DNA from 3 places in the Nostoc sp. NZL genome. Region 3 is predicted to be linked to each of the others. Evidence: riboswitches for the same ligand, from Rfam matches in the RefSeq annotation. Region 3 holds a riboswitch; each other region holds the start of a gene.

Region 1 (9,999 bases), on a different contig from region 3:
GATCGTTATATTATAGGCAATCCATTGTTTTTTTATCGTGTTCTTAAACAACAAATCACTCAAAGATTAATAACAAATCGCTGAGGAAACTTACTTCAAATTTTGTATTGGTATGATTGTGACTGCTAAAAAGTCATGGAATCATCAAGATACCAAAGGAGATTTAGTTATTTCTACAATCCAGTTGGTAAAAGCTTCATCTTTACATAGAAGCAGGCAATTATCCTTGTGAATATCGAGGATTTTCTGCTTTTCAAGACGAAGATGCCAAGTTATTTTTTGGCCGAGGTTTTTCAGGCACTTTCCTGCTGTCTCTGCCTTTCTTTCTAATATTTTCTTTTGCTTATCAGCCAATGAAAATTCATCGATGTGCGTTATCAAAAAGCTGGCTTGAAATATAAATAAGTCGGCGTAAATAATTAAAAGTTTGTAGTGTACCTCTTTGGGGATATTGCTACGCGTAGCGTCTCGCAGAGAGGGCTAGAGCCGCTCACTGTGAAATAATTTTAATATTTTATACATTAGTTAATATAGTTTGAGTTATTCTCACCGACTTACTTACGTTTTATGAAAGTATGTTGTAATTATGTATAGTGTTAATCGTCCTTGATTAAGTAACTTGAGGGCAGAAATAAAAAGTTAAAATTAAGTAAATAGCAAATCTAAACCGTATCTGCCATTACCAGCAATCACAAAAATATTTTTAGGACTTACGCAAAATCATGAAAAAACGAACCGCCAAGTACGCCAAGTGCGCCAAGTAATAAGAGTTGTAGAGGGTTTTTTCGTAAGTCCTGATTTTTAACCAGGTAAATCAATTAATAAAATATGGATCGTCGGAATTTTCTAAAGTATGTCACTTTAGCAGGATCTAGCTTTACCTTAACTAGTTGTGTTCAAGGCAAAAATTCCAAATTGCAGAGTGAAGTATCTCCCTTTGCGTCGCCTGTAGCTGTAAATGAACCTCTCAAGGTGGGATTTGTTTATGTGGGGCTTGTGAGTGATTTTGGCTGGACTTATGCCCATGATTTAGGTCGCAGAGACATGGAAGCCAATCTTCAAGATAAGGTAAAAACTACCTTTGTCGAAAATGTCAACGAAGGCGCTGACGCTGAAAGGGTGATTCGCCAACTAGCATTAGATGGTAACAAGTTGATTTTTACAACTTCCTTCGGGTACATGAACCCAACAATTAAAGTTGCCAAAGACTTTGGTGATGTTGTCTTTGAACACTGTACAGGATACAAACGTGCTGCCAATGTCGGTACTTATCTGGGACGCTTTGAAGAACCGCGTTACTTAACCGGCATGATTGCTGGCAAGATGACAAAATCGAATGTAGTTGGTTTTATTGGCGCATATCCAATTCCAGAAGTAATTCGCGGAATCGGTGCATTCACTCAAGGAGTAAGGCTAACAAATCCCCAAGCAAAAGTTAAGGTACTTTGGGTACAAAGTTGGCACAATCCAGCCAAAGAAAGAGAAGCGGCTCAAGCTTTGGTCAATTTAGGTGCGGATGTACTGACGCAGCATACCGGCTCCGGTGCAGTTGTCCAATTGGCTGAGGAAAAAGGAATTTATGCTTTTGGCTACAACACTGATATGAGTAAGTTTGGTCAAAAAGCCCATCTGACATCAGCTATTAACAAATGGGGCAAATTCTATATAGATAAAGCCTTGGCTGTAATGAGTAATAATTGGAAGTCTCAAGAGGTTTGGGATGGCATTGGTCAAGGAATGGTGGATATTTCCCCAATGAATCAGGCGATTCCTGCGGATGTGCAACAACTGGTGAATGCAAAGCGCGATGAGTTTATTCAGGGTACTGCACATCCTTTTGATGGCCCGGTGCAAGACCAAAAAGGGGTGGTGCGAGTGCCAAAGGGTAAGGTGTTGGATGATAGGGGACAACTGGCGATGGATTGGTATGTTGAGGGAATTGAAGGCTCAATTCCCAAGGAGAAATCCTAGCACTGCTAAAAGTCTGATTGGTGGCTTTTACTTTCTTTTACTAGTTGTCTAACTTGTCAAATAGCCATGCTAAAGCACCATCAACATCAGTAACCTTTTCTCCTGGCGGTATGGCTGGACGATTTACCATAACAACCTTCACACCCAGTTCTCGCGCTGCAATAATTTTGGGCTTTGTTGCATCGCCACCACTATTTTTACTTACTATGGTATCAATCTTGTTATGAATCAGGATTTGTCTTTCGTTATTGAGGGTAAAGGGCCCGCGATCGCACAATATCATTCCCGGTGGTACTAAAGCATCATCGGTAGGAGGGTCAATCATCCGCATCAAAAACCATATTTTCTCTAGGTGAGCAAAGGCGGCGAGTTCTTGCCTCCCAACTGTCAAAAATACATGCTGTGCCTGGTTTTGCAAAGATGCTGCTGCGGCTTCAATGCTGTCAACTTCAATCCAGCGATCGCCACTTCCTTTTTCCCAAGGCGGGCGAATTAACATCAGATGGGGTACTCCGACTTCCGTTGCAGCATCTGCCGCATTGAAGGAAATCTGAGTAGCAAAAGGATGGGTTGCATCAATTAATAAGTCGATTTGCATTGCTCTGAGATAGCTAACCAATCCAGCCACACCACCAAAGCCTCCAACCCGTAAATCGCCCAACGGAACTGATGGTTCACGGGTGCGACCAGCTAGAGACGTGATTGCTTCTAACCCTTGGATAGTCGCCACTTTGGCAGCTAGTTCTGCGGCATCTCCCGTACCACCCAGAATTAAAACTCGCATCATTGAGATAAAGGTGGAATCTTTGCCAATATGCCCTTTTTCAGGGCTTCTGGACGCTCTGACCAAGGGAGTAAACCATTTGCTTTGGCATAGTATTGACTAGCACATTCTAGTATCGCAGATGCACTGCCATCAACGGCTAAATCACCAAATAGATATGTTAATTTGCCCTTGGCAGCAAAGGCAACTACACAGGAACGATTACAAGCACTCATGCATTCAACCTCTTGAATTGGGAATTGATCTCGCAAGTCCCAATCTTGTGCCAAGTGCTGAAGTTGCTGTAGTAGTTGTTCGCCACCACTTTCACCTAAACGTTTTCCATCTTGCCAAACGCTAGCACAGGTTTTGCAAACAAATAAAGTGTGGTCAGGAACACCAAAGCAATTAGTTGTGGAAATATTTGCAGTAGCAGTCATCTGTACCTCGCAGAAATGGGGAACTGATCAATCTACTTCGGCGGGCATCCTGACTCACTCAATTTGGAATTTGGGATTACTTAGTTTGCTAATCTCAAATCTCAAATTAGTTCACAGTTGCGGGACAGCGCCGGATTTGCACCGAACTTTCCCCGTTACCTCTGGTAGCTGACCCCTACCAGAACCGAATAACCTCAATGATCATACACCAGGGTCGAATGGTACTTCTCTTATAAGATGGATTTACACCTTGATCTTGCTTTCTCAAGAAACTATGTGTTATTATTGATAATCGTGTGGTTAAGGACGTATAGCTCAGTTGGTTAGAGCGCTACGTTGACATCGTAGAGGTCACTGGTTCGAATCCAGTTACGTCCATTTGTGTACATTAACTAATTATTTGTCACTGTGTGACTTTACCCATAACTTTGCCGCAACGGCAAGCTTATGGTTCCAATAGGGGGCGGCAAAGTTATGCTTCCAATTTTCCAGGTGTAGAGAAAGAAGCCAACTTACTCTGCTCCTTTAAGTTTAATCGCTTTATACTCCAATTTCACGTCGTGTTTCATTTAAAGCAGCACGAACCTGTTTGTAACGGAGATATCCAGGATGAGTCATTATTTCAGACACACGAGCTTCTGAGGGGTATTCTCCTTGATTATGCAACTTAAATACAATCTGCTTAACTTCTCTGCAAGACTGCTGTATCTTTTCTGTGTGACATGCTTTACCATAACTACGGTATTTGGCAGAAATGGCACGGCATAAATCTGGAAAGTGGCTGAAAATTGTCCGCCTATTATATCCTAAACCTGTAGCTACTTCTTCCATTGTCAGTGGTGGCTGGTTGTCGCTTGCAAGGATTCCTAGCAAGGTATCTTGTACTTGATTAGCGTCGAAAAGTTTTGGAGATGCTCTTAGTGTGGGCGATCGCCGAATGGTTTTGTGTGAGATTTTCGTAAAAGATTTAGCAGCAAGTTGTTCTGGTTTTAGTAAATCTAGCAGAGATATTTCTAAGCGATAACAAATTTTGAGAAGTATATCAAGCACTGGTAAAGCTTTACCCGTCTGCCACATCCATAAAGTATTCTTCGGTATTCCCATCAAACGGGCAAACTCAGCTATATTGCCATTAGTCACTGCATTTATGACTAGACTCAAAGATTTGGCAATTTCTTCTTTTGCTGGTGGGGAGTTAAAAGATGGGGTGGAAGAAATTAATTCTCCAATAACCTCTACTATCCAAGTTTGCGAATGTAATTCTTCTTTAGATAAAGTTGAGCAATCCGTAAGTTCTGAGGAGGACTTGACAGGAAGATTCATACCTAGCCAACCACCACACTTGGAACAGTAACCAGGTCGCGATCGCCAACTTAGTAGTGGTAATTTCTGCTGACAGTGAGGACATTGCAAACATAGATATATTTTGTGTAAAGGACATACTTTTACTGAATTTATAGTCCAAAGTAGTGGTTTATAAATTACTTGTTTAGCTAAACGCCATTCTTCGTAACATACAGTACACCAAGCGCTTTGGGTACGAAACAAATTGCGCGTGGGAATAATTTCAGACCAAAATACCAGAGTCAGCAAGTGCAAATCTTCTATAAGCGTTAGCTTCTGAAGTGCTTGTACTAAATCTATTGCTATATTTCCTGTACCATTTATAGCTGTGGCACGGTCGAAAAGAGAACGTAAATCTCTACTAGTTCGAGATTTCAAAAATATTTGTTTTAGTAGTGGTGTGATTGTTCGTGAAATTAATACATCTGGAGATATACAATGAGCCTCCGCTAATCTTTCTATATACCCTGTAAGGCTTTCCACCAGTTGTGTTCTAATTCCAATAGGATCTAATTGATACAAATGACTGCGAGATGGAATAGTAACCTTTTTTAGATCCCAAGATTCGTATGTTGTTAGTCCATTAGTTAACATCTTGCTGCACTCCAATAGGGTCTCTTTTTGGTTTGCGTTTGCCAACCTTTCCTGGCGGACGAGTAGTTTTTGGGGTTTCTTCTGATAGCCCGGTTGGTTTCATTCCCAGTCCTAAAAGTGAGCGTAAGTTTTGCACATCTGCTTCTGTTTCAGATAATTGTCGTTCACCCTCTTGAATTTCCTTGAACATTTTCTGACACTGAGCAACCGACAAAGCACGTTTTTGTAAATCTTTGAGAGTGATTGTTGTTGCTTGTCGATCCAAAGCATCATCAAGAACGCGCATCAGCCAATCTTTCAGTATGCCAACACATCCTAAAGTACGTTCGTAAAAATATTCCCAATGATCAACTAAATTTGGAGTTTCTGCTAGTGGTATATACTGTTGAAAAGTTAACAACACACTCTTAAAAGCCTGTACATCTTCTGGAATATCAGCACAATAACGGCGGAAATGAATATCAACACTACGACGTGAGAGTTGACCGCTCAAATTACGGAATGTAAGTAATTCGTATGTTCCTAATAGACAGTGCAAGATGCCTGTCATATTTGCTAAAGATTTGAGACAGTCTAATTGATCTTGTAGCTTGTATCCGCTTGCCACCTTACCAAAATGTTGTGCTTCATCTACAAAAAATACGTCTGGATGACGATGGATGAGAGCATTTTCTAAAGCTCTGCGTAGAGCAGGTGCAACTACTTTCGACTCAACATTAATTTTGCCAAAATTATCGCGAGAGATACCACGTACACCGTAATCAAACTTGTGATCGATTAATGGTTCTTCCAAGGTAATTAAGGCGCGTGTGTAGTATTCTTTCCAGTTGAAGTATCTCGATTCTGGGGCTATAGCTTCAATACCAACAACAGGAACACGAGCGCGATCGCTTTCCAGTTTAGGTAATGCTAGTTCCTTTAATTTCTCCTCAACTCGGAGCCACAAAGTTGTTTTACCGATACCGCTAGGGCCATAAACAAAGATAAATGATGCTCCTGCGGGTTCGGCAATTGTTCGCATGAGAATTTCATAGACTTCTTTAAGTCGAGGATGCGCTACGGTGTAATCCTTAAAGTAAGCAAGCCTTTCTGTCTTAGGTTGTGTGAGGAGTTCAAGAGGAAATCCATTAAGTCTTGTCATAATTAAAAATTATCATAAACTACAAGTATTTCTGGGACGATCGCTTCATCTTCATCCGGTTGAGAATCAGTATTGGCAAAAGTAACTTGAATAAGTTTTGGTTGTTCGTTACGGCTTGTTGTCGCTTTTCCACCCTCAATTACTCTAAAGACTTCCTTAACTTCTGCATCATAGGAACGCTGTTCTAATAGAGCTTCTTGAGCTTCTACCGATGCTAAAAATTCTGCTAAATTCTTAGCCGAAATTTTAGATTGTTGTGTATGATTTGAAAAGCGTTTGCGTAACTCGGTACTAGCTAACTTCAGTTCTTTTTCTGAACGACCTTGGAGTTCTGCATAATATTGAGAGTTACACTCTACCCACTGTCCTAGAACAAAGGCGTAAGCGATGCCAATATTAAACGGGTCGTATCTTATCTGCACAGAGGTATTTTCAATTTGAGGATCGCGGAAACTATTAGACCAGTAGTATATGTAGTTAATTTTTACGCCGCGTCCAACTTGAACTTTTGCTTTTCCCTCTGAGGTTGTAGGTAGAGTAAGAATCTGAAAGTTTTCATCGTAAGGAATCATGCGGTGAACCCGACTGCCACCAATCGCCATACCCGCAGCAAACGCATCCCTCGGACTCTGGAAAAGTGCCGGATGTTCGTCTATATCATAAACTTGGTAAGCCCAAGCACAAAGATATTCATAAAGTAAACCAAGTGTCCATACAGCTTGATTTTTAGGGTTAACTGACTTGGTGACTTGGCGGACGTTACGAGTTATTTGTGTATTACCGAGTAAGTTATGGACAAATTGAGTATTGGAAGTTCCAAATAGGCGTTCGCAAACCGAACCAAAACGAGCTTTGGCTGGGGGTCTTTGCTTTTTTGTACATTCAAAAGTAGCTAGTAGTGTTTCAAAATAAACGCTGTGAAACTCTGCACCGTTATCTACCACTACAATTTGGGGAAGCCTGCCGTGACGCTTGACACAAATTCTTAGCACCATTAAGCAAGAACGATATGAGGGTGAGTCAAACGTTAGGTAAACTGCCAGCAATCGCCGTGAGTAAGCATCTACGAGAAATGTTGCCCAAGGTCTGCCAAGATTGCGACCTGTATCAGAGCAAACTAGCTCTACATCTAACTCAGTATGATCTATATGCCCAATTTCAAAAGGGCGATCGCCGTGTCTTGGGGTAGTTATAGCAAGCTCCCAATAGAAGGATTCATGCTGATAAGCGGCACGACGACCTTGGCGTTTTTTAGTCTGTTCGTAACCAGTCCGGCGTTGTACTTCTTTGGTAAATGCTTTATAGCTCGGAGCAATTACACCAGCTTGTTCACAAGCTCGAACTAAAGCCGCGTGAACCTCCCACATTCTTTTTTGTTTAAGAGTTTCATAGTCTTCTAAAATAAACTTCTCCATAATTGCTAAGGTGTCTTCGGGCAGCTTGCGCTGACGATTACCTTTGACACTGCGATGGGACAAAAGCCCAATGTAGCCGCAACCGTATTTTTGAATTGCAGTTAGATATTTAGCTTTCCAGTGACGAATGGTACGGGCTGGTATTGTTTCGTTTTCTGGGGGATGGCCATTTAAATAAGGTTCGATAGTTCTGTAGCGTTCAAGAGCTTCTGCTTGGTCTTCAGGACTAGCTTGATAAAATCGCTGCCAAGATTCTGTGCTAATAGCTGTTTTTTCTGGTGTTTGGAGACTTGTGATTTTTCCTTGGCGAACCAGATTCTCAAATATAGCTTTTTTGAGTTCAATTAACTGATTATTTTCTGCACCAAGTATAACCTCTGTTTCTCCAACATGGATGATATTTAAACCTTTGCCGTCCCAACTAACAGTTGCTCCAGTAACAATATTGACTACAGGAGAGATAGCCGGAAGACTTACACTTGGTTGCTCAACCATTAATCTAAAAGCACTAGCAGTTTGTTCGTCACGGAAGATTAGACATCTTTCTGGTTCAGCTAGTGGTGTAGCATTTAAATCAATATAGATTTGCTCTTGAATAATTAAGGTGTAGATATCGTCAGATTTAGCTCCTGTTGACCAATTGAGTAATTCTGCTAAAGTGATTCCTGGTTGAGATGACACAACTGCAAGTAATGATTGAGCGATCGCTTCTTCCACTACTAGAGATTCTGAGCGATAATAATCTTCTAAAAATTGCAGATTACGTTGCAGAACCCAATTGATTTCCCGATCTGAGCGAATGCGGTAATAAAGCCCAAATTGGTTAGCATAGTCTTCTCCTGGCGGGCAATGCCATTGATTATCTTCTTGAGAGTAAAAGTAACGATTGGGGTTTTTCTCTGCTAGTTTTTTCAAATCATGCTCAGTTTTACATTCTTCCCAACCAGCCGAATTGGTTCGGATGACAAAGAAATCTGGGGTGTGTAAAACGCCTAATCTACGTCCGTTACTTGCTTGATAGTCAAGTTTAATTTGCGGTGGTTGATCGTAGAATTCTAGAACATCTTCATCATGTTCTAACTGATAGATAATTGGCAGTTCAACCCGATGAGACTCAAATTGAATCGTGACTCCCATCTTGCGGCTAGGGTAGCGTCCCGAAACATTCTTGCTACCGCCACCAACGCGACGGGATGGCTCAGATGAGCGAACTTTCTCAATAATTTTTTGCCCTGCCTCGGATATTTGAAGGCGAGCAACCCATTGTTCAAATTGCTCTTTCATATACTCCTTAGTAAGCGCAAAGCGCTTTATTTTATGAATCTATCAAAATAAGACCATAAAGTTAGGAACTTGCTTGCCTGATGCTATACTACTTAACTTTATAACACTTATATTGTGCAAAAGTCCACTTATAGTAGATGGATTTAATGGCGATACTGGTTCAGTATTGTTTTGTGACGCAGAAACACTACAGTATTGAGTACCGCTTTGGCAAAGCCATTAGGCGGCGAAGGCGAGAGCTAGATTTATCCCAAGAAGAACTGGCTGAAAAGTCAGGACTTCATCGTAACTACATCTCAGGAATCGAAACCGGAGAGCGTAACCCTTCGTTAAAAAATATTGTTAAGTTAGCGGCAGCTTTGGAGATATCTGTCTCCGATCTCTTTGTTAATTACAGTATCGAGGTTAAGAGTGAATCGGAAACTAATCCCTAAAATTTAGCTGTTAAAACTAAAGTACCAGCGTTTAGGTTAATCCAAGAGGGATGACTATTTACTCAGAACATTGGAGCCTAAAACCTCTAGAAATCCCGCAACGGAGTCGGTTATTCTCTCTTGAACCTGTGGCAGTGGGAACTCCCTACGCAGAAAGTCTTAGTAGCTATCTCCATCGTTTGTCACAGGCGCACTGTTTAACCTCTCAGAAGCTCGTTATGGGAGAAATTGCGCCACTTATCCTCAAAGATGAGGATAAATCTGAGCTATTGGCAAAAAATCTGAGTCACCTATTGGGAAATAGTGATGCTAAACCCACTATCAACGGAATGCGAGAAATGACAGAAAAGTTAATCACTGTCTTAGAAGAGTTAACAATGCGTCAGGATTTACGCTTTTTGACCCTTTTAAGCTGGAAAGGAATGATTTATGACAAGGGATTATTTCGGAACTATCGCGCTTGGTGTCCTTGTTGTTGGGAAGAGTGGAGGCAGGATAACAAAACTATCTATGAACCATTATCATGGTCATTTAAAGATGTAGAATTTTGTTTGATTCACAAACAGCGATTAATAGAAGAATGTCCTCATTGTGGTTCGCGTTTACCTGTGAT
Region 2 (9,999 bases), on a different contig from region 3:
ACTGAAAGCAATTTAGTAGTCACAGCTACAGATGTACAGGTAGTGGGAGCCAATCAAGAATTGCAGGATATCATTCGCAAAGTCATTAAAACTCAGGCGGGTGGAGAAACCAGTCAAAGCCAGCTACAAAAAGATGTAACTGCAATTTTGGATACAGGTTTATTTAGCAATGCCAGTGTAAATAGCTTTAGCACACAGACTGGATTGAATGTAGTTTATCAAGTGCAACCGGTGATTGTGCGATCGCTGCAATTATCTGGCGCTAAAGTACTTACTTTCCAAGTAGCCCAACAACGGTTGCAATCTCAGATTGGAACCACCATCAGTCCTGCTGGACTCCAGCAAGCAGTAGCACAAATTAATAAGTGGTACGCCGACAATGGTTATAACTTAGCACGGGTGTTATCAATTAAACCCAATACTCAAGGTATTCTCACTGTGAATGTCGCTGAAGGCTTGGTGAGTGATATCAAATTTCGCTTTGTCAACGACGAGGGTAAAACTGTTGATAGCAAGGGTAATCCCGTGGGAGGACGCACTAAACCAGATTTCCTCCAACAGCAACTCAAGCTAAAACCTGGACAAATATTCCAAGAAAATGTAGTTAAACAAGACATACAACAGCTATATCGGACTGGTTTATTTGAGACTGTGAATGTTGCCTTAGAAGGAGATGCGACCAAACTAGATTTAGTTTACCAACTCAAAGAAACTGGGGCGCGTGGTGTTAATTTGGGTGGTAGTTACAATGCTGATCAGGGATTAACAGGCACAATTAGCTATCAAGATCAGAATGTCGGCGGTATTAATGATACTTTAGGTGTGAATCTTGCTGTAAGTAGCCGAGACTTGCAGTTTAATAGCAAATTTATCAGTCCCTATCGGACAACTAACCCCGATCGCTTGGGGTACACTGTGAATGGTTTTCGTAATCGGGAAATTTCGGAAACTTTTGATGACAAGATTACGCTAGCTAACGGCGATAAAGTTCGGGAAGGTCAAATTGGCGGAAGTTTCAGCTTACAGCGACCAATTGACGACTGGAACACCTCTTTAGGATTAAACTATACCCAAACTAGTATTCGCGATCGCCAAGGTAATATTACCTCAACCGACGCTCAAGGCAATCCCCTATCTGCGAGTGGAACTGGCGTTGATGACTTAACTACCGTATCCTTCACCGCCACCAAAGACCAACGAGATAACGCCACCAATCCAACTCAAGGTTCCGTTTTGAGTTTGAGTACAGAACAATCTGTGCCCATCGGTCAAGGTAATATTTCCCTAAATCGCCTCAAAGCCAATTACAGCCAATATTTGCCAGTGCAGTTATTTAACACCAAACAGCCACAAGTATTTGCTGTGAATCTGCAAGCTGGTACTGTTATTGGTAATTTACCACCCTACGAAAGCTTTAACTTGGGTGGTACCAACTCAGTACGCGGTTACGATTCTGGAGATGTAGGGAGTGGTCGCAGTTATGTGTTAGCTTCCGCAGAATATCGTTTTCCCGTCTTACCAATAGTAGGGGGTGTATTATTTGCCGACTTTGCCTCAGACTTAGGTTCTGGTGATACTGTATTGGGAGATCCAGCGGGTGTGCGGGGCAAACAAGGGTATGGTTTTGGTTATGGGGCTGGAGTGCGATTAAATTCACCACTAGGTTTAATCCGGGCTGACTATGGCATTAATGACCAGGGAGAAAGCAAGGTGCATCTAGGCATCGGTCAGCGATTTTAAGAGGATTTCTTCTCTGCTTACCATCAGCGATTAAATACTTCTAAGGTAAAGCTTGTAAACCCAGATATGTCGAAATGGCGAACACCTCGCAGCAATAAAGTAGAATTTACCAGCCATTCTGTCACCAGAAAAAACTCTGTTTCACTCTCTATATATTTTGGGATAGTGATTGATACGCCATCTTTCAAGCGCAAGGTGAGATAATTCTTATTTAAATCTTCTAGTTGTATCCATGAAGTTGAAACTGCGGGTGACACTATACACTCAGGTGACATTTTGGTAATTATTCCTTGCCAACCACTTAATTGATTTGCAGGAGGTAGAGGAGGTTCATCGGCTTTTCCTCCCAAGTGTTCAGAAATTATCAAAATATCTAAAGTACCATTTTCGTTGTATCTGGCAACTGCACTCCTACGCCTATCTTGATGCTTAAAACCAGTCTCAAAAAAGAACACTGAGCCAGATTTTACTTCTTGAGAACCCCATGAAAAACTATCGCTCAAATGAAGCGATCTTATGTGAGGTTTTTTATGTGGGCCATAGGTTTCTAATTTGTTTGCTCCATCAGCATAAGTAGAATAATTCTGATGATTCATTTCACTTTCATCACTGCTTAAATGGAAGCTTCTAACACATTGATGAGAGCGAATTAATTCGCCCTCCAAATTGTAAACGTTCCAAGTTCCATGCCAGTCTCCAATATGACTGCAAAAATTTTCCCAGTTTTGCAGTTGGGCGTTTGTTATGGTGTCTGAATTCATTGCTAGCTGTTGTCTAGATTGTTATTTGCTATCAACAGTAATAATCATATAGGAAGCCTAAATAATATGTTAAAAATTTTAAGTAATATAGGTTAGGTAGCTCTTTGGGATTGTAGCAACTAGCATGTAAAGTCGTAGTTCCTCACTGATATCACGGACGTGGGAGACAGCTTGAGCCTGTTTGCTCCTTTAGGATTTCTTGTCTCTCGCGTTATCCTATGAAAAAGATAAAACTATTGCGATCAGGGGAAGGTTTTCCCGCTTAGGGAATTCCAACAACCAAATCATCCCGTAAGATAGACAAGCGAAAACCCTGCCCAAAAATATGGGAAAATTTTTTGGAAATTCCCCAAGACTCAAAACTCGCTATTTATCTGCTCACTCAGGACTCAGAAATCAGGACTCTTTATGTTAGCAGGCACAATTTTGCAGGATGGAAAATATACCCTAATTCAAGAAATAGGGCGGGGTGGCTTTGGCATTACGTTTAAAGCTACGCATCACTACTTAGGTCACGAGGTGGTGATGAAAACCATCAATGAACGGCTGCGACAACATCCTGATTTTGCGAAATTCGAGCGCCAATTCCAAGATGAAGCCAGACGATTAGCTACGTGTATTCACCCAAATATAGTTCGAGTCAGTGACTTTTTTGTGGAAGCTGGACTGCCTTACATGGTGATGGAATACATTCCTGGCGAAACCTTGGGAGACGCATTTGTATTACCAGGGATACCTTTACCTGAAGCCACAGCAATTCATTACATCCGGCAAATTGGGGCAGCCTTGCAGGTAGTACATAACAATGGTTTGTTACATCGAGATATCAAGCCAGATAATATTATCCTTCGTCAAGGAACCCAGGAAGTAGTACTGATTGATTTTGGCATTGCCAGGGAATTTAATGGCGGCGTGAGGCAGACCCACACGGGCCTGGTTTCTGAGGGCTATTCTCCAATTGAGCAGTACTTGACGCAAGCGCCGCGCACACCCGCCACGGATGTTTATGGTTTAGCCGCAACCTTGTATGCACTGTTAACAGCCCAAGTTCCTATGCCAGCATTATTGCGCGATCGCGAGCAAATGCCTTCCCCCCGCGAACTACAACCACACTTGAGTGCTTCTGTCAACCAGGCCGTAATGCGCGGTATGGCGGTAGAGTCTCGTTTTCGGCCAGCGACAGTTGCTGAATGGTTACAACTGCTACCTGGAAATGGGCCGAATATGACACCGCAAGCCCTACCCACTTATGCAGTACCAACTGTCAATTTATCTGCCCAACAGGCAGCAACTTTAATTGGGAAAACTGCCCAAAATCGCATTCATCAACCATCTGCGTTGGCACAGCCCAACCCAGGCATGACTAAGGGAAATGTACTAACAAAAAAGCTGGGGTCATCTAAAATATTTATAGGTTTAGGTGTAGCACTGGTTGCTGCTACAGCAGGTTTTGGCATCACTAGCATCTTACCTAAATCTCAGCCGCAGCCAACCGCAAAGCCGCTTTTTGAACAGCCAACTCAAGAACCAGCCGCGAAAGTACCTAGCCTAGAGAATGGTGAAGAGACTAACACCACCTCAAGAACCGAATCAGCCCCTGTTTCTAATTCCAAGCAGCGTCGGCGTAATCGTCGTTCTTCCCCACAAGAAACTCCCAGCAGCCCTACACAAGAATCACAACGCGGCGATTTGGAGCAATCCACACCTTCACCTAGCGTTTCCCCCACACCCTCGCTAGTCGAAAAACTACGGGCGATCCGTTCATCTCGTAATGCTTCCCCCGCACCATTGCCACAAAATAACTTACCCGCTTCTAATCAGAATTCTGCTTCCCCTCAACTGGTGATTCCGTCAAATTCTGTGGTTATACCAGCAGTACCACCGACAGAATCTAAACAGTCAGATCCTTCTGCTGTAGTAGTACCAACACTGGAAAAGCAAAATTCTCCGACTGATAGTCAACCCCTGAATGAGCAGAAATTTCAGGAAAAGCTAGAAGATGATAATTAGTCAATTAGTCAATTTTAGATTTTTTCTTCAATATAAAATCCAAAATTTACAATCTACAATTGAACGCCTCTTGCCAATATAAGAGCAGCTTTTTCTTTCTTGTTTCATCTTTAGCTAAATTATTTAAGCTTCTGTACAATAACTTCCCCCTTCTTATTAATCTTCAACGGATTTTTGGGAAAAGCTTGATTATTCAAATAACGCATAAGTTTCACAGTCTGAAAACGCTGATCAATTTGAGGGATTCCCTGCCGATCCATCCGCACGGGGATAATTTTACTTGATACCAAATCTCCCGCAGAGTTAAGTTTGACTTCTAGAATCATAGAGTCACCCGTCTGGGCATTTGTAGATAAAGTTCGATATCCCAAAAAGTTTCCTAAAGAATAGGCGATGATTTTTCCCTTGTAGATTTCCATCGCTCTCGGAACATGAGGCCCATGTCCTAGTACTAAATCTGCTCCTGCATCAATCATGTTTCGAGCAAACTTGATCGAATTACCTCGGTTTTCTCCATAAAAAAACTCTGTCTGATTCTTAACATGTAGTGCCCCCGTTCCTTCGGCTCCAGCGTGCATCGATACTACTACAATGTTGGCCTTATTTTTAGCTTCTGTTATGAGTGCTTGGGCTGCTCCTAAATTATGAATAGAATTATACATTTCATAAGGAGAAAACCCCACCATTGCCACGGGGATATTGTTAGCTTCTAAATAAAGAATTTGATTTTTATGACCTAATGTTGCAATGCCTACAGCCTCAAGATTTTTCTTTGTATCTTTGAACCCTACCGGGCCGAAGTCCATTGCATGGTTATTCGCCATATTAAACACATTAAAACCAGCCTCAGCAAATAGCTGGGCATATCCCGGTGGGGAACGAAAGGCAAAGACTTGTCCTCGACTAATATCTTTGGCAGTGTAGGGATAATTAGTTAAGCTACTTTCAAAGTTACCAAACAGGATATCAGATCCCTGCAAGTGAGTTCTTACTGACTTTGGTAATAATTGATCTCGAAACCGAGGTAATCTATGGTTAGGGAAATTAGTGCCGGGAATAATATCTCCAACGGCTTTGATAGTAATAGTTTCTGGAAAGGTTTGTTCTTCTGTTGTTGATGGCGTAAGTTCAGGGATAGCTAATGGAAATTGCACAGGCTCGGTAGGTGTAGTAGCAGCGTTTAATCGCTGTGATTGCCCAAGCCGGATAACGACTCCTATACTAATACCCAGATATAAACAGATGCTGATAAAACTAAATGAGAGCACTCTCGCCATGCTGCGATTTGCCATCGTTCACTCCTCACACAATGGCATTAGTTTATCCCAAAAATCTATCCTAACGGTGTATATTTTAGTGTAGTTGGGTAATATTTGGCTAAGTAAATACTGAAGTATAATCTCGTATACTTATAAATAATCATACCTGCCAGCTATGAAGCCAAACATTATCGCTTTGTCCAGTTCTTTAGAAATCTTTTAAACGGAGAGGGGGGGATTCGAACCCCCGTTGGGTTTCCCCAAAACGCATTTCGAGTGCGTCACCATGAACCGCTCGGACACCTCTCCAGTTATATTATTCACACATTTGAGTATTCAAATGGCATGAAGTAAGGTACATTTTACCATATTTCCTATACTACTATAACATTATCGTTTTATCTGCGTAACGGAATGCTTCGGGAACGCCCAAGCCAAAGACATTTACCATCATCGTGGTTGCTGCAATTACCTAGTGAGTCAATGACACCCACAGATGTATTTATATAGAGCCATGAAAAAACTGTCTGAACTATTGAACGGTGATATACTTAAAAAATTCACTCGGTTCTAGTAGAGGTCAGCCACTAGAGGAAACGGGGAAAGTCCGGTGTAAATCCGGCGCTGTCCCGCAGCTGTGATGAGACTCATGTCTCAGAGTCAGAATGCCCGCCGAAGTTGACTTATAAGTTCTACACGTCTGCGAGGTACAGATGAACAAAAGTATAAATATTTCTACCATTAGTCAGTCTCACTTCTTTAAAGAGCCAGAGATTCGCTACAGAAGATTATGGCTTGCTACGAGACGATAGACAGTTAATTTATGGTATAAATTGCACCTCTAATTGTAGCTATCAATTGTGCTAGTTTTTCTAGGCACAAGTATTGGTGCTACTAAGCTGTTACGCATTTAATTTGTACATTTACCTGATGACTGATGACTGTTAACCGTCAACAGTCATCAGTTAACGACCATCAAGAGTGTTTATATACTTTAGACGCGCATCAGCTTAGTTAATTGTTGCTAATACAACTATTTTCATGTAAATAGCTCACGCTGTAAGGGGATAGTCAACTTAGAGCCAGAGCAAAATGCATGAGTGCTTGTAACTATTCTTGTGTTGTTGCGTTTACAGCAGAAGGGAAATCAACCTATCTGTTTGGCGATTTACCCGTTGATGGCTGTGCATCTGCTGTACTGGAATGTGCAAGTCAATATTACACCAAGTCTGATGGTTTACTGTCTTGCTCAAAACAACCTGAACCTTTGAAAACGGGTATTTTAGCAAAGATTCCACCACTAAATAAGTGGGCAAAATTAAACATAAGTTGTTGTAAAGTTCTATAGGAGGAAACAAATGCGACCGGAAAAGAGTGTCTGGCAAGGAAATTTTGGCTACTGGCAAAACAGCTTTATTCACACTAATCTGCTGGTAATAGGTTACACAGCATGGAAAGGATTTCAGTCATTTGGGCGGGGGGTTGTAATTTGTGATGTGGATACTCAAGTTACTCATCCTTCAATTACAAGTCTCGATACGGTTCCTTTCACTATCCAATTTCTTCCTTGTGATCTGATTGGGTTTTATTTGCGATCGCGTCAGGGTTGTGGGACAATCTCGCAATCAATTAGCTCATCAATGATTTCATCCATCCTCTCAGCAGTTGCAATATACAATCCCCATCAAGATATTCTTCTGGTGCTAAAGGCTGATCCTCAAATTGAGGTCAATTTCTTACACCAGCTAAAAATTACTCCACCCGATTGCTACGAACAAGTTTGCAAACGTTGGGAAGAATTTCAACCAAGCTTAATGCCTTAAAACTTAGCCTCAATGCAAAAACCAAAATCAATCAACATTTCCAAACCAACTCGCTACCAAAATGCGGCGATAGATTATTACATGGGACTCACAGATTCCTCTTATCTGCATTACGGGTATTGGGAGCCACTACCTACTAAGGGTGAGGAATTGACCCTAACTCGCCTGCGTGCGGCTCAAGAAGCCTATGCAGCGAAGCTTTTGAGTTTTATTCCAGAGTGTACCAAAACTGTGATTGATATAGGTTGCGGTATTGGTGGTAACGCGGCATTTTTGTGCGATCGCGGCTTTATTGTTGAGGGATTAGCACCCGATGCACTCCAACAAGAGAAGTTTATCAAGAATACGAACGGGCAAGTGCCTTTTTACTTAACCAGATTTGAAGATTTTCACACCTCACACTCCTATGACCTAGTTCTGTTCAGTGAAAGTAGCCAATATATTGCTGTTGACGATTTGGCTCAAGGTGCAGCTCGTTTATTAAATAGTGGTGGCTATCTATTGCTTGCGGATATGATGCGCTCTGATGCTGGATATAGAGAGGGCATTTTTTCTAATTGTCATGTCGCTAGCGAGCTTCAGGTGGCCTTGCAACAGGCTGGATTCAAGTTAATTAAGACTGAAGACATTTCCACCCAAGTTGCACCAACGATTGACTTGTGTGTTGATAACTTTCGGACTTTTGGGCTAACTACCGTCAAATATATTGCAGATTTGGTAGCGATCGCAGTCCCACCATTACATGCGATCGGTCGTTTAGCATTCAAACGCTGGCTGGAAAAGCCCATTGTCGAAGGGTTAGCAGCACGCAGCATTTTTGATAGCCATCTCTGTTATAAAATCGAACTCTGGCAGTTATCAATTCATCAGGGGAATTGAGTGTTTGAGCTTAAATTAACACCACTCTCTAATCCCCATTCAATTTGAATTCTAAATTTTTGCTTTAGTTATGAAATCGCTTGCACAAGAAGCAATCCTAAAGACTGACAATGTTCAAAAGTGCGATGCCAAATAGACCGTCGTAGACATTGCTTCTTTAACTGTCAAGGTATCATGTAGTCGAACATTGTGGAGCATACAGCTTGAGGTTTTGCATGAAAGTAGCAGTCTTCAGTACAAAAGTCTATGATCGGCAGTTTTTATCAGCTGCAAATTCTCCCACCCAACACGAATTAGTATTTTTTGAACCTCGTTTAAATCGGGATACAGCTATCCTCGCCGCCGGATTTCCGGCGGTTTGCGTATTTGTACATGATCAGGTTGACGCGCAAACTTTAGAGCTTATCGCCTCACGGGGAACTAGGCTGGTTGTCCTTCGCTGTGCAGGGTTTAACAATGTAGACTTACAAGCCGCAGCGGACTTAGGAATTACCGTTGTCCGTGTTCCCGCCTATTCACCATATGGGGTAGCAGAACATGCTGTAGGATTAATTTTAAGCCTGAATCGCAAAATTCATCGTGCCTATAACCGTGTCCGAGAAGGCAATTTTTCTCTAGATGGACTATTAGGATTTAACTTGTATGAGCGCACAGTCGGGATTGTCGGTACCGGCAAAATTGGTCTGATTTTAGGACAGATTATGAAGGGGTTTGGCTGTGAACTACTTGCCTATGACGTTTATCGCAATCCAGAATTGGAGGCGCTAGGTGGAAAGTATGTAGAACTACCTGAGCTATTTGCCAACTCGGATATTATCTCCCTGCATTGCCCCCTGACTCCCGAAACGCATCACTTGATTAACGCTGAGGCTATAGAACAGATTAAGTCAGGCGTGATGCTAATTAACACTAGCCGAGGAGCGCTAATTGATACCCTAGCAGTGATTGAGGGATTGAAGTCTGGCAAGATTGGCTATCTTGGTGTGGATGTCTACGAACAAGAATCGGAATTGTTCTTTGAGGATTTGTCTGGCGAAATTATTCAAGATGATATTTTCCAACGTCTGACGACGTTCCCCAATGTACTCATTACCGGACATCAAGCCTTTTTTACATCAGAAGCTCTCCGCAATATTGCAGAAACAACTTTTGCTAATATTGCTGATGTTGAACAGGGTCGTTCCTGTCCAAATGAAATTCGCGCTCAAGCGTCAGCTTAGATAATGCTTGGCGATCGCAATTTTAACTAAAATCACCAGTCAATCCTCATCATCGGGTAGATTCTCCATTTCCTCAATAATTAGCGTCTGAAAATCTTTGTCACAATGATTATGCAGATGAACCGCAGCAGCTAAAAGTTCTGCGAGAATTTCAGCTTGTTGGTTAACAGTTAAACTAGTGGTCTGTCCCATTAATTTTGAGGGGGTTGAGAAACGAACCGCAAAGGACGCAAAGGGCGCAAAGGAAGAAAAATTAAGAATGAGTTTACCGATCATATTTAATGAGACAGACCACTAGTGGTCTGTC
Region 3 (9,999 bases):
TTGGACGAGTACTTTGTTTTTATCTTCACTTTGGTAGTAAAATGACGATGTTAAGTTTTATGTTTCATCATTAAAGACATAAAACCCCAAAAATAAAAGCTGTTAATTTCCTAAGCTTCTGTAATAGCTTAAAACTGGAAACCGGTAAAGAGAGGATTTGACACAATGGCATTTGTACAGCCCCCACTACCCTTCGACATTAATGCTTTAGAGCCACATGGCATGAAAGCTGAAACTTTCGAGTATCACTATGGCAAGCATCACAAAGCGTATGTAGACAACCTCAACAAGCTCACTGAAGGTACAGAACTTGCTGATAAGTCTCTGGAAGAAGTGATCAAAACTTCCTTCAAAGATTCCTCTAAGGTGGGAATTTTCAACAATGCTGCCCAGGTTTGGAACCACACCTTCTTTTGGAATTCCTTGAAACCAGTCGGTGGCGGCGCACCTACTGGTGATCTCGCAGCCAAAATCGATAAAGATTTTGGTAGCTTCGACAAATTCAAGGAAGAGTTCTCTAACGCTGCTGCAACTCAATTCGGCAGTGGATGGTCTTGGTTGATTGATGATGGTGGGACGCTGAAGGTGATTAAGACACCAAATGCAGAAAATCCACTAGCTTATGGTCAGAAGGCACTCCTAACCTTGGATGTTTGGGAACACGCCTACTACATTGACTACAGAAACGCCCGTCCGGCGTTCATCAAGAATTTCCTAGAAAACTTGGTCAACTGGGACTTTGCTGCTGAAAACCTGGCCAAAGCTTAATTAATTGTCAGTTTTAAACTGGCTGCTATACATGCTAGCAAGCTGCTACCCTACCTTTTGGGAACGGTAAAGTTAAATGTGTATACATGGCTTGTGCCAGACTATGTAAAGTAGAAACAATCAGTTAATTTACAAAAGTTGAAGCAGAAAGCCCAGCAAGAAAAGGGAGAAATTCTTTTTAATTTCTCCCTTTTCCATTCTTCAGTGGCGGAATGGGCAATCACTTGAATAAAAGTAGTTAAATGAAAATCAAAATATAAAACATTATGGATAGCAAAGAACTAGCGCAATACATCGAAGCAACGAATAGCATCACTAAACCTTGGGTATTGGTACAACTGCGCCTCCAGAAATTGCAAGAGCGTCGAGCGACTCTTACAAACGATGTCTACACCAAAGAATTAGAAGACATTTACAAAGACTTGATGAATTTGGGGGAATGGTGGCGTGGTATTGAAGATGAGGTATTTTAAAGTTAGGAGTTATGAGTTTTCCTAACTTTTAACTCTTGCACAGACGCGATTAATCGCATCTCTCCTAACTTCTAACTTAAAACGCAACCTGATGGCTCAAGCTCTCGATCAAGTCGATTACGATACTCTCGATGCCGCAAAACGACGCTTCATCGATGCTGCAAAACGCACGCTTGGCTTTGCAAGCGCCTATGGCATCGTGCCCGCATCGGGTCTCGGAGCAAGTGCTAATGCTTTCAGCTTCAACCTTGCTCCATTTCTAGAGGCGGGAGCTAGAGAACTTTCGATGACACTTGTCCCGGAAGGACTGGGCACCGCAGACGATACTCGACCTGACGACCTTTCCGAAGAAGAGCTTCGACGCTTCTGGTGGAATATAGGTATCAAGATCATCTCGTGTCTTACGAATGATGCGGCAACATCAGGTATGCAGACTATACTTCTCGGTTTATATCTGCCGTCGAGTACTCCTGAAACGATATTTACCCCAGCTTTCCTTGATGGGTTTCTTGATGGAGTAGTTGAGGCGTGCAAACGAGTGGGGTGTGTGTACCTCTCAGGGGAAACTCCTCAACTAAAAACAAAGATGATTCCAGGCCGGCTCGACATCGCAGGCTCGGTTTTTGGGGTTATGCCTGCTGGTGTCGCTCCCATTGATAGCTCGCGTCTAGATGCCGGAAATACTATTGTTCTCGTCGAAAGTTCGGGGCCCCATGAGAATGGCTTTACCCCACTGCGAAAGCTTGCTGAGTCTCTCCCTGATGGCTACAGAACCAAACTTCCAAGTGGGCAGGAGTTCTGGGAAGCGATGAATGCCGCTTCGTATCTCTACACGCCGCTTGTCCAGGCGGTGCTCGGTGAGGGAATTCGTCCCACCGCAATGGAGAACATTACTGGCCATGGCTGGCAGAAGCTGATGCGGTCGGTGAAGCCGCTGCGGTACGTCATCGAAACGATGCTCCCTGTACCGGAGATATTTACCTTTGCCGAGGGTCATCTTGAGGGCGGGGCAGCTATGATGCTTTCCGTGTTCAATTACGGAGCAGGATTTGCATTTTATACAGAGTCGGTGCAGGATGCAGAGAGGATCGTTATCCTCGCAAGAGAACATAAGCTTTCAGCGGTGATTGCCGGAAAAGTTGAAGCGTCTCTTGCCCGCGAGGTTGTGGTAAAACCGCTTGGAATCACCTTGAAGGGAGATTCTTTTGGGATTGCGCGAGGGGTATAGTTAGCCGCAAGCGTAGGCATAGCCCGTCGTAGACATCGCTAGTTTTCTTGAAGCTATTGTAGACAATTATCCATTTTCAATCACTGCGATCCCTGCGGCGGGCTACGCCTACGCTGAAGTAATTACTAGTTAGATAATTTTAGTGTAATTACCGTTATAAATAGTATTTTTTACACGATATATAAAGTCACATCTTAGGCTTGCTAGAGAAAATTACTCTCCTAAGCCTTTAAACATAAGCCATTTCACACAAATACTATAAACCTATTTATAAAATTTTATATGCAATATTTTTTACTACTTATATTTCAAGTAGTCCAAATTACCCATGACTACTGAGGTTAAGATTTGCTAACGTAGTCTTAACATATTGAAAAATTTGCTGAAAAAGCTGAGAAAGTAGCCACCAATACTAATTTACAGTGTTGGAGGTTTCTCATCTGTAGATAGGGCGTTTTAGTGTGTTAAAAATATATATTTTTATTCAGAGGGGGTTATGGCTGTAAATTTGGCCCGGACTACTGCTTCCACAGAACTTTTGAAGCAAGTATTCCAGAACATTGATGCACAAAGTTGTCCAAGGTTATTTAACTTTCATATGCACACTGTCTACTCGGATGGGAGGTTGCAGCCGATTGGATTGATGGAACAGGCGATCGCTATTGGGCTAAAAGGGTTAGCCATCACCGATCATCATGGTATTATCGGCTATCAAGCTGCACAATCTTGGTTAGAAGATTGGAAGTGGAGTAATCCTGGTGCAAGTACTCCTTACCTGTGGAGTGGCGTGGAAATTAATGCCAGCCTTTTGGATATAGAAGTTCACATTTTGGCTTACGCTTTTACACCAGAACACCCTAGCATGAAGCCTTATCTCCAAAGAAGGGCGACTATAGGCGAAGAATATCAGGCAAGTAACGTGATTGCCGCTATTCATGATGCTGGGGGATTGGCAGTTCTGGCTCATCCGGCTCGTTACAAGCGATCGCACTTTGACTTAATTCCATCTGCTGCCCAAAAGGGTATCGATGGTGTGGAAACTTTCTACGCCTACAATAACCCTAACCCTTGGCAACCCAGCGTATTGGAATCAGAACAAGTGCAAAAGTTGGCTGATGAATACTTTCTTTTCAATACCTGTGGTACTGATACCCACGGTTTGAGCCTGCTACAACGTTTGTAAAGATGAATCAATTTTTTTGAACTCTCCTGGTTCAATCTGCCAGGAGGTTATTCTATTTTCGATTTTCGATGAATTATATCAAAGGACTATAGCCGATTCTTGGTGGGAATCACAATCATCGAGAAATAGGGTACTTCGGCTGGATCAACTTCATCCAGGGGTACGATGCGTTGCTGTGAAGTTGATGCCCGCTCAATATATCTTGCCCGTGACGCTAGCCCTAATTTATGCAGGATATCTCGTACTTTGGTAAAATGACGACCCAACTTCATAATTGCGGCTGCATCAGTCATCAGCAGATGTGTAGTCAGTTCTTCTGCGGGCAATGGGGCGGGTAGCACTGTGAGGATATCGGTATAGTAGGTGAACGGGACACCCAAGGCTACCGGACAAGCCATCAGCGAGGAAACTCCAGGGACAACTTCTGTTTCGTACTGGTCACATAACCGCGTGAACAGGTACATAAAGGAACCATAGAAAAATGGATCGCCTTCACATAGCACCACAACATCTCGACCCGCTGCTAAATGGTCGGCGATTGGTTCAATTTCCTTGTCATAAATAGACTTTGCCTTTTCTGGCTCCAAAGCGCGGGGGAGGTGAAATAGCACCTCGATTTGATTGCCAGGAAGATATTGCGCCACGATCGCTCTAGCAATACTTTCTTTATCTGTTGCTGATTGATAGGCTACCACAGGAGCCGCACGTAATAACCGCAACGCTTTCAGAGTCAATAGTTCGGGATCGCCTGGGCCGACACCAATTCCATAAAGACGACCTTTGGTTTTCATATTCATTCTTCCTCCGTTGCCAGGGCGTTAACTGCTGCGGCTGCGATCGCACTTCCACCGCGCCGACCATGTAAGGTCAAAAATGGTACATTTCTGCTGTCTGCTGCTAGTGCTGCTTTCGATTCTGCTGCACCGACAAAACCCACTGGAAAGCCTAAGATAATAGCAGGTTTGGGCACTCCTTCATCGAGCATTTCTAACAGCCTAAACAGTGCTGTGGGCGCATTGCCAATTGCGATCACTGATCCTTCCAGGTGCGATCGCCATAATTCTAAAGCTGCCGCCGACCTTGTAGTATTTAGACGCTGGGCAATTTCTGGCACTTCCGGCTCGTTGAGGGTACAAATAACTTGATTGTTTGCAGATAACCTTCGCCTGGTAACGCCATCGGCAACCATCCGACAATCGCACAGAATCGGCGCTCCTGCTGCTAGTGCTTCCCTTGCGGATTGCACCGCTGTCGGTGAATATCCCAAGTCAGTAACAATATCCGTCATCCCACAGGCATGAATGAGACGCACAGCAACTTTTGCTACATCTGGTGGCAGCACATCTAGGTTTGCTTCTGACCGGATGATTGCAAAGGAATTACGGTAAATTTCGTTGGCATCTCGGATATAGTCGGGCATTAAATTTGGGATTTTAAATTTGGGATTGACCAATGAAAATCGAAAGACTCAGATTCCCGACTTTTCCAACAAGTTGGGAATCTTATTATTCACGAATGATTTAGGAATAATATTAAATAAATGCTGTAATTGGGCGATCGCATATCGATTAGCAAATTTCCCAAAGGACTCATCAGAATTTAGGCGTTGATTTTTATATACATATAGCATCCGCTCTATGAATGCAGGTAGTTCGGCAAAAGTTACATATTGATATATTTCACGTCCGAATTTCTGCTTGCTGTCACCAACATAAATGTGATAACCCTCCACAGTTCCATTGTCAGCCTCAATGCTGACACCGAGCAGAGTAATATCACTTTTGCTATGCTGGGCGCAGGATTTTTCGCAGCCGCTGAAGTGGATATTAACTGGGCAATCCAGAATGACGCGAGTTTCCAGATACTCTGCTAATGCCAATGCATGATCCTTGGTGTTCGTAGCAGAAGCAGCACAACCCTTTTTTCCAGAACAGGCAACTAATGCACTCTTGATGTTGGTTGCTGAGAAATCTAATCCTAAGAAAGCAATTTCTCGCTGGACATCGCCAACCCATTGCTGAGGAATATCAGTTAGCAACAAATTTTGCCAAGGGGTTAGCCTGAGAGTTCCACTACCGTATTTTGCTGCTAAATCTGCTAAACCCCGCATCTGTCTACTCTCCAATCGCCCAAGGGGCAAGACAACACCAAGGTAAAAGAAGCCTTTCTGACGTTGGGGATGGATGCCAATATGCTGATAGCTAGCATTTGACCTCTCCCCCAACCCCTTCCCTTGCAGGGAAGGGGATTGGGGGGTTAGGTCATTTCTTGCTTCACTGCATAAAAGAGGGAAAGGTAGACGCTGCTGAACTTCCTGGAGATAATTTTCACAACCCAAAGTATTCAATAACTCTAAGAGACGTAGCCGACGCTTACTTGTAGTATTACTATGAGCTAGATAGACATCCGCCAAAGCTGCCAAGACGGGCAAACATTCCTCTGGTGGTAACAATATTCCCATATCGCTAGGCGGTTGACCCTTCGCCCCTACACTGAGATATAGGCGGAAGTAAACATCACTGTTAACTAAGACAGCAGCAAATAGGATATCATTCAAGCGATCGCACACCCGAATTATCCCACCACCATCAAAGCAAACGCTAAATTTTGCTGACAGTCCCGAAAGCGCTGGATGTGCAGCAATATAATGATCCCAACCTTGGACAAAAGGACGAGTGTCGATTAATTCTTGCGGGTCGATACCAGCAGTAGGGCTGGTCATAATATTACGGATATGATCTACAACAGAATTGTGAGAACCCAGTCCTATACTCTGTAGATACTTCAAAACTTCAGTATTTATCCCTTTGTGGATTTCGCGGACTTGTAAATTAGCTCGATTAGTCACATCCAGATAGCCGCCACCGTGCTGTTCTGCTATATCTGCGATCGCACGGCACTGCTGACTACTAATAATTCCACCTGGTATTCTAATGCGAGATAATATACCATCTGCGGCGGGTGTAGCATAAAACAAGCCAGGACAAGTGGCAAATCCAGAAAGCAAACTTGGAACTCCTTCCCCGTGCAACGCAGGGAGTAGACGCTGAGTGTGTATTGAGGACATCTTGAGGGTTGGCATTCTGACTTGGGTGATCCCATCACAGCTGCGGCACAGTCCCGGAATTTCACCGGAGTTTCCCAACTCCAAGCTTTAGTAATTTAGCACGAGAAGGTAGTCAGAAAATTTAATGCTTCATAAATTTTGCCATTTGTAAGCTGTAACTAGCAGATTGCTTCATCAGTTGGATCTGCGATCACTAGACATTACAATATAACAATTGAGCTATTCAAAAACATAATTTTGAGCCACTTTCCAATAGCGCGAAAACCGCTTCAGGTCAATATAGCCATCATATTCAAAAAATGGTTCTACCTCAAGCACTTCCACTGCTATAAAACCCTTTATTTGATTGCAGATATCATCAAACCGGGGACTGGGACTGTTGGCTGCGACGACTAAATTCGCATCATGTTCTTTAGCAAAAGCTAAAATTTCTTGTGCCACATTACCGCGACGGATAACAACGGGTAACTCTAGCAAGCATTCGTAGATGAAGGTGAGACGTTTGAGACTCAGTTTCCATTCGTCTATCAAAGCCTCGTCCCAAACCCAGATAGCTGGGACATCGGGGTATTTTTGCAGTACAGGGTTGTATGGACTAAGGCAATCTCCATGTATCCAAACAATCGGTTTATTCATACTCCCACTTCTGATAATAAAGCTTCCATAGCTTCCCAAGAAAGTCCTTGTTGAATATAACGGGGTGCTTCAGGATTGTAAGGACTGGCTACTCGGTCAATGTTGAGGATGTTTGCTCCATCTGGCAAAACTGGTACATCTGCATCAAATGCCGTAGGGCGCATCAAAGAACTGGAAAAGCCTTTGAAAACAGCAATTGTATCTTGCTCATCGGCAATTTCCACTATTACAAGTAGGACTTCTTGGGGGCGTTTAGCGGTGTATTGTTCCAGTCGCTTGCCAATGGAATTCATGTTTTAAAAATTAGAGGTACGGTGGGCAGCGAAGATTACTGTGGTGTGGCTGAACGTCCCTGCTTGCCCAGCTTAATCAGAACAAAATAGCTTAAGTAAAGCACATAAATTACTAAACTAGTTATGCCAAGAAAACCTAAGAACTCAGCCTTGCTATTAGCATGGAAATATTCTTTGAATAGCAAGGGAGCTTCAAACCAGACACGACAATAAGGAGTCTTTAGCAAATTGGCAGAAAAAGCACAACCTACAAACGGGATAAAGGCTAATGTACCCAAAATACAATAAACAGTTGTAGCCCAGCGCCAAGAGGTAAAAATCAATTTCAAAGAGCCACTAGTTTGATACTCAATTTCATCGTTAATATCCACCCAGAACCACAGCGAAATCGGGATCAAAATCTGAGCTATCAACCCAGAGATAAAGCTAACTGGATACTGGGCAATCATTAAGTAAATAGTGATTGCCACTAGGCTTGATACTCGCCAATATATAGCTAACAAGCGTTGTATGCCTTCTGCTTTTTGCACAAATGCCCAAATCAGGAGAATTAGCGGAATAATTACCAGGAATAATACTGCTAGCCGATAATCAATCCAGACGAAAGGGCGAAACCAAACGTTATAGTCCATAATTTTTCTCAAACGATAAATAAAACATTTTTAACCAAGAGCAAGTATCTATAACTGACAACCCTGTAAGCTATTAGCTAGCAAGTAGTCTATCTATATTACATAACAGTTTAATCAAAGCACAAAGCTTAGTGTCTAGCCTCAACACTATGCTCTAACTTCTTTGTACAAGCAAGTGGCTCCCCAACTCATTACAATTTCACGAAATTTATACTATAAACACGATTGTAGGGGCATATAGAATGTCATACGTGTCAAAAACCCTTTTCAATCCTCGTTTCCAGCCAGAGGCTGGAAATGCTGCTCCTGGTGGCTCTGCCGCCAGTAAGGGAGACGACAGCCCCAACGAAGGGCATTCCCAGTCAGAGACTCTTGACGAGACAATCCTAAAAGCTGTTTCTAGACTCGTTTTTTCGTTAAGTTGACACCAACGACATTCTATACACTTCTACAGCCTATTCATTTGTTGCAAAGATTTGTGGAAAAGGTATTACATAGTAAATTTTTTAATTCACTTTCCTCAATCTCTCTATTTAGCAAAAAAACAAGCAACTCAAAGATCCTCAACTTAGATTTTGCACCTACCTGTAGTACCGCTAGGGAGCCTGTTCAAAACCCACCCAGCGCCTATATACTTGAATACTCCCGGATAAAACCCCAATTTTTTGGGTGTAAAGGTTTCCTTTTAAGATAAAAACTCTCAAAGTTTAACCTTCATACATCCCTAACTCCAGATATTTCACTAATTTTTTGCCCGTTAGGGAAAATTATGAAAGAGGGAGAGGACGATTTTAGGCGGGAGTGAGGTAAAAGTGCTAAATCTCAGTAAGTAAATCTTGGTTGCTTGCTAACCAAAGGGACAGAAAATTCACTTGCCTCAATATTTAGTCATCGTAAACCCGGCATTCAATTGCATCTGGGTTGTCATCACAATACTGTTCTAGAGAATTCTTTGGCTTGCTTTGGCGCTTGTGGGAAGCTTCGGCTTGCAATTCTTCTACTGCATCCCAAGCAGCAGCACACTCTGGTGAGCCGCTACCGTTAATGTCACAGACAGTACGCGCTTGCTCCACTTCTTCTTGGATTTTCTCTTGGATGTCGCTCTTTGCTGTTTCTTGGATGTTGGTCATTGCTTTAGTCTCGTTGTGTGTTGTTAATACTAGTATAGAAAAACTTCAGAAATGGCAGATTTTAGCTTGATTACTAACCATTCTAACCACTTAGCTAATAAGTTAGTATTTTAGCCTATTGATTTATAACCATTACAGTAAACTGCCGCATCTATAATGCATTCATCTTTATTTTTTAAGATTTTGTGGAATCGGTACCATAGATAAACAATCATACAATATATTTAGATGCATCTATTAGGAATGACAACCCCAACTTCTTGGGATAAAGGAGATAAAGGGCTGGTGTCAATTCTTGTAGGATGCAATTCTTTCCAAAATCAAAAATCAAAACTTACTAGCCTAAAAAGAAAAAGAAGTCCGAAACTCATGGCAGACCAAATGCAGTGGGCAAACGCCCTATCAACCCGTCATTCTTTGGAAGCAGCTGTTACAGATGTGGTGGAACGGGCTGTCTCATCATTAACAGCACCTGCGGATCTAGGACTGGTATTCATTTCGTCTGCTTTTACGAGTGAGTATTCCCGACTGTTACCCTTGTTAGCTGAGAAACTTTCTGTGCCTGTGCTAATTGGCTGTAGTGGTGGAG

Evidence for each region. Region 3 has a riboswitch for cobalamin ahead of cobG (precorrin-3B synthase). Riboswitches for the same ligand answer to the same signal wherever they lie in the genome.
Region 1: linked by a shared signal. The riboswitch ahead of F8R90_RS19030 (DUF1636 family protein) and the one ahead of cobG (precorrin-3B synthase) in region 3 are both predicted to bind cobalamin.
Region 2: linked by a shared signal. The riboswitch ahead of F8R90_RS20515 (DUF1636 domain-containing protein) and the one ahead of cobG (precorrin-3B synthase) in region 3 are both predicted to bind cobalamin.

Annotation. Positions count from the first base shown of each region.
Region 1 covers NZ_WBKL01000132.1:21,226-31,224, forward strand. Annotated here, with positions in the region: gene F8R90_RS19010 (WecB/TagA/CpsF family glycosyltransferase) at 1-84, shown strand, start outside; gene F8R90_RS19015 (hypothetical protein) at 145-354, opposite strand; gene F8R90_RS19020 (BMP family ABC transporter substrate-binding protein) at 829-1,971, shown strand; gene F8R90_RS19025 (cobalt-precorrin-6A reductase) at 2,012-2,755, opposite strand; gene F8R90_RS19030 (DUF1636 family protein) at 2,755-3,174, opposite strand; cobalamin riboswitch at 3,197-3,378, opposite strand; tRNA gene F8R90_RS19035 (tRNA-Val) at 3,479-3,552, shown strand; gene F8R90_RS19040 (helix-turn-helix domain-containing protein) at 3,715-5,112, opposite strand; gene F8R90_RS19045 (ATP-binding protein) at 5,102-6,253, opposite strand; gene F8R90_RS19050 (TnsA endonuclease N-terminal domain-containing protein) at 6,256-8,952, opposite strand; gene F8R90_RS19055 (helix-turn-helix domain-containing protein) at 9,126-9,386, shown strand; gene F8R90_RS19060 (TniQ family protein) at 9,437-9,999, shown strand, end outside.
Region 2 covers NZ_WBKL01000145.1:68,801-78,799, forward strand. Annotated here, with positions in the region: gene F8R90_RS20490 (BamA/OMP85 family outer membrane protein) at 1-1,740, shown strand, start outside; gene F8R90_RS20495 (DUF3598 family protein) at 1,764-2,501, opposite strand; gene F8R90_RS20500 (serine/threonine protein kinase) at 2,910-4,511, shown strand; gene F8R90_RS20505 (CapA family protein) at 4,631-5,803, opposite strand; tRNA gene F8R90_RS20510 (tRNA-Ser) at 5,995-6,079, opposite strand; cobalamin riboswitch at 6,319-6,462, shown strand; partial or broken gene F8R90_RS20515 (DUF1636 domain-containing protein) at 6,861-7,118, shown strand; gene F8R90_RS20520 (hypothetical protein) at 7,129-7,593, shown strand; gene F8R90_RS20525 (class I SAM-dependent methyltransferase) at 7,606-8,472, shown strand; gene F8R90_RS20530 (2-hydroxyacid dehydrogenase) at 8,688-9,692, shown strand; gene F8R90_RS20535 (hypothetical protein) at 9,732-9,884, opposite strand.
Region 3 covers NZ_WBKL01000001.1:84,983-94,981, reverse strand. Annotated here, with positions in the region: gene F8R90_RS00430 (superoxide dismutase) at 166-768, shown strand; gene F8R90_RS00425 (hypothetical protein) at 1,035-1,241, shown strand; gene F8R90_RS00420 (AIR synthase related protein) at 1,333-2,469, shown strand; gene F8R90_RS00415 (PHP domain-containing protein) at 2,966-3,652, shown strand; gene F8R90_RS00410 (precorrin-2 C(20)-methyltransferase) at 3,739-4,443, opposite strand; gene F8R90_RS00405 (precorrin-8X methylmutase) at 4,446-5,072, opposite strand; gene cobG (precorrin-3B synthase) at 5,121-6,719, opposite strand; adenosylcobalamin-variant (AdoCbl-variant) riboswitch at 6,721-6,810, opposite strand; gene F8R90_RS00395 (hypothetical protein) at 6,939-7,355, opposite strand; gene F8R90_RS00390 (DUF7734 family protein) at 7,352-7,648, opposite strand; gene F8R90_RS00385 (DUF3177 family protein) at 7,684-8,280, opposite strand; gene F8R90_RS00380 (hypothetical protein) at 8,532-8,705, shown strand; gene F8R90_RS00375 (Calvin cycle protein CP12) at 9,165-9,410, opposite strand; gene F8R90_RS00370 (FIST signal transduction protein) at 9,780-9,999, shown strand, end outside.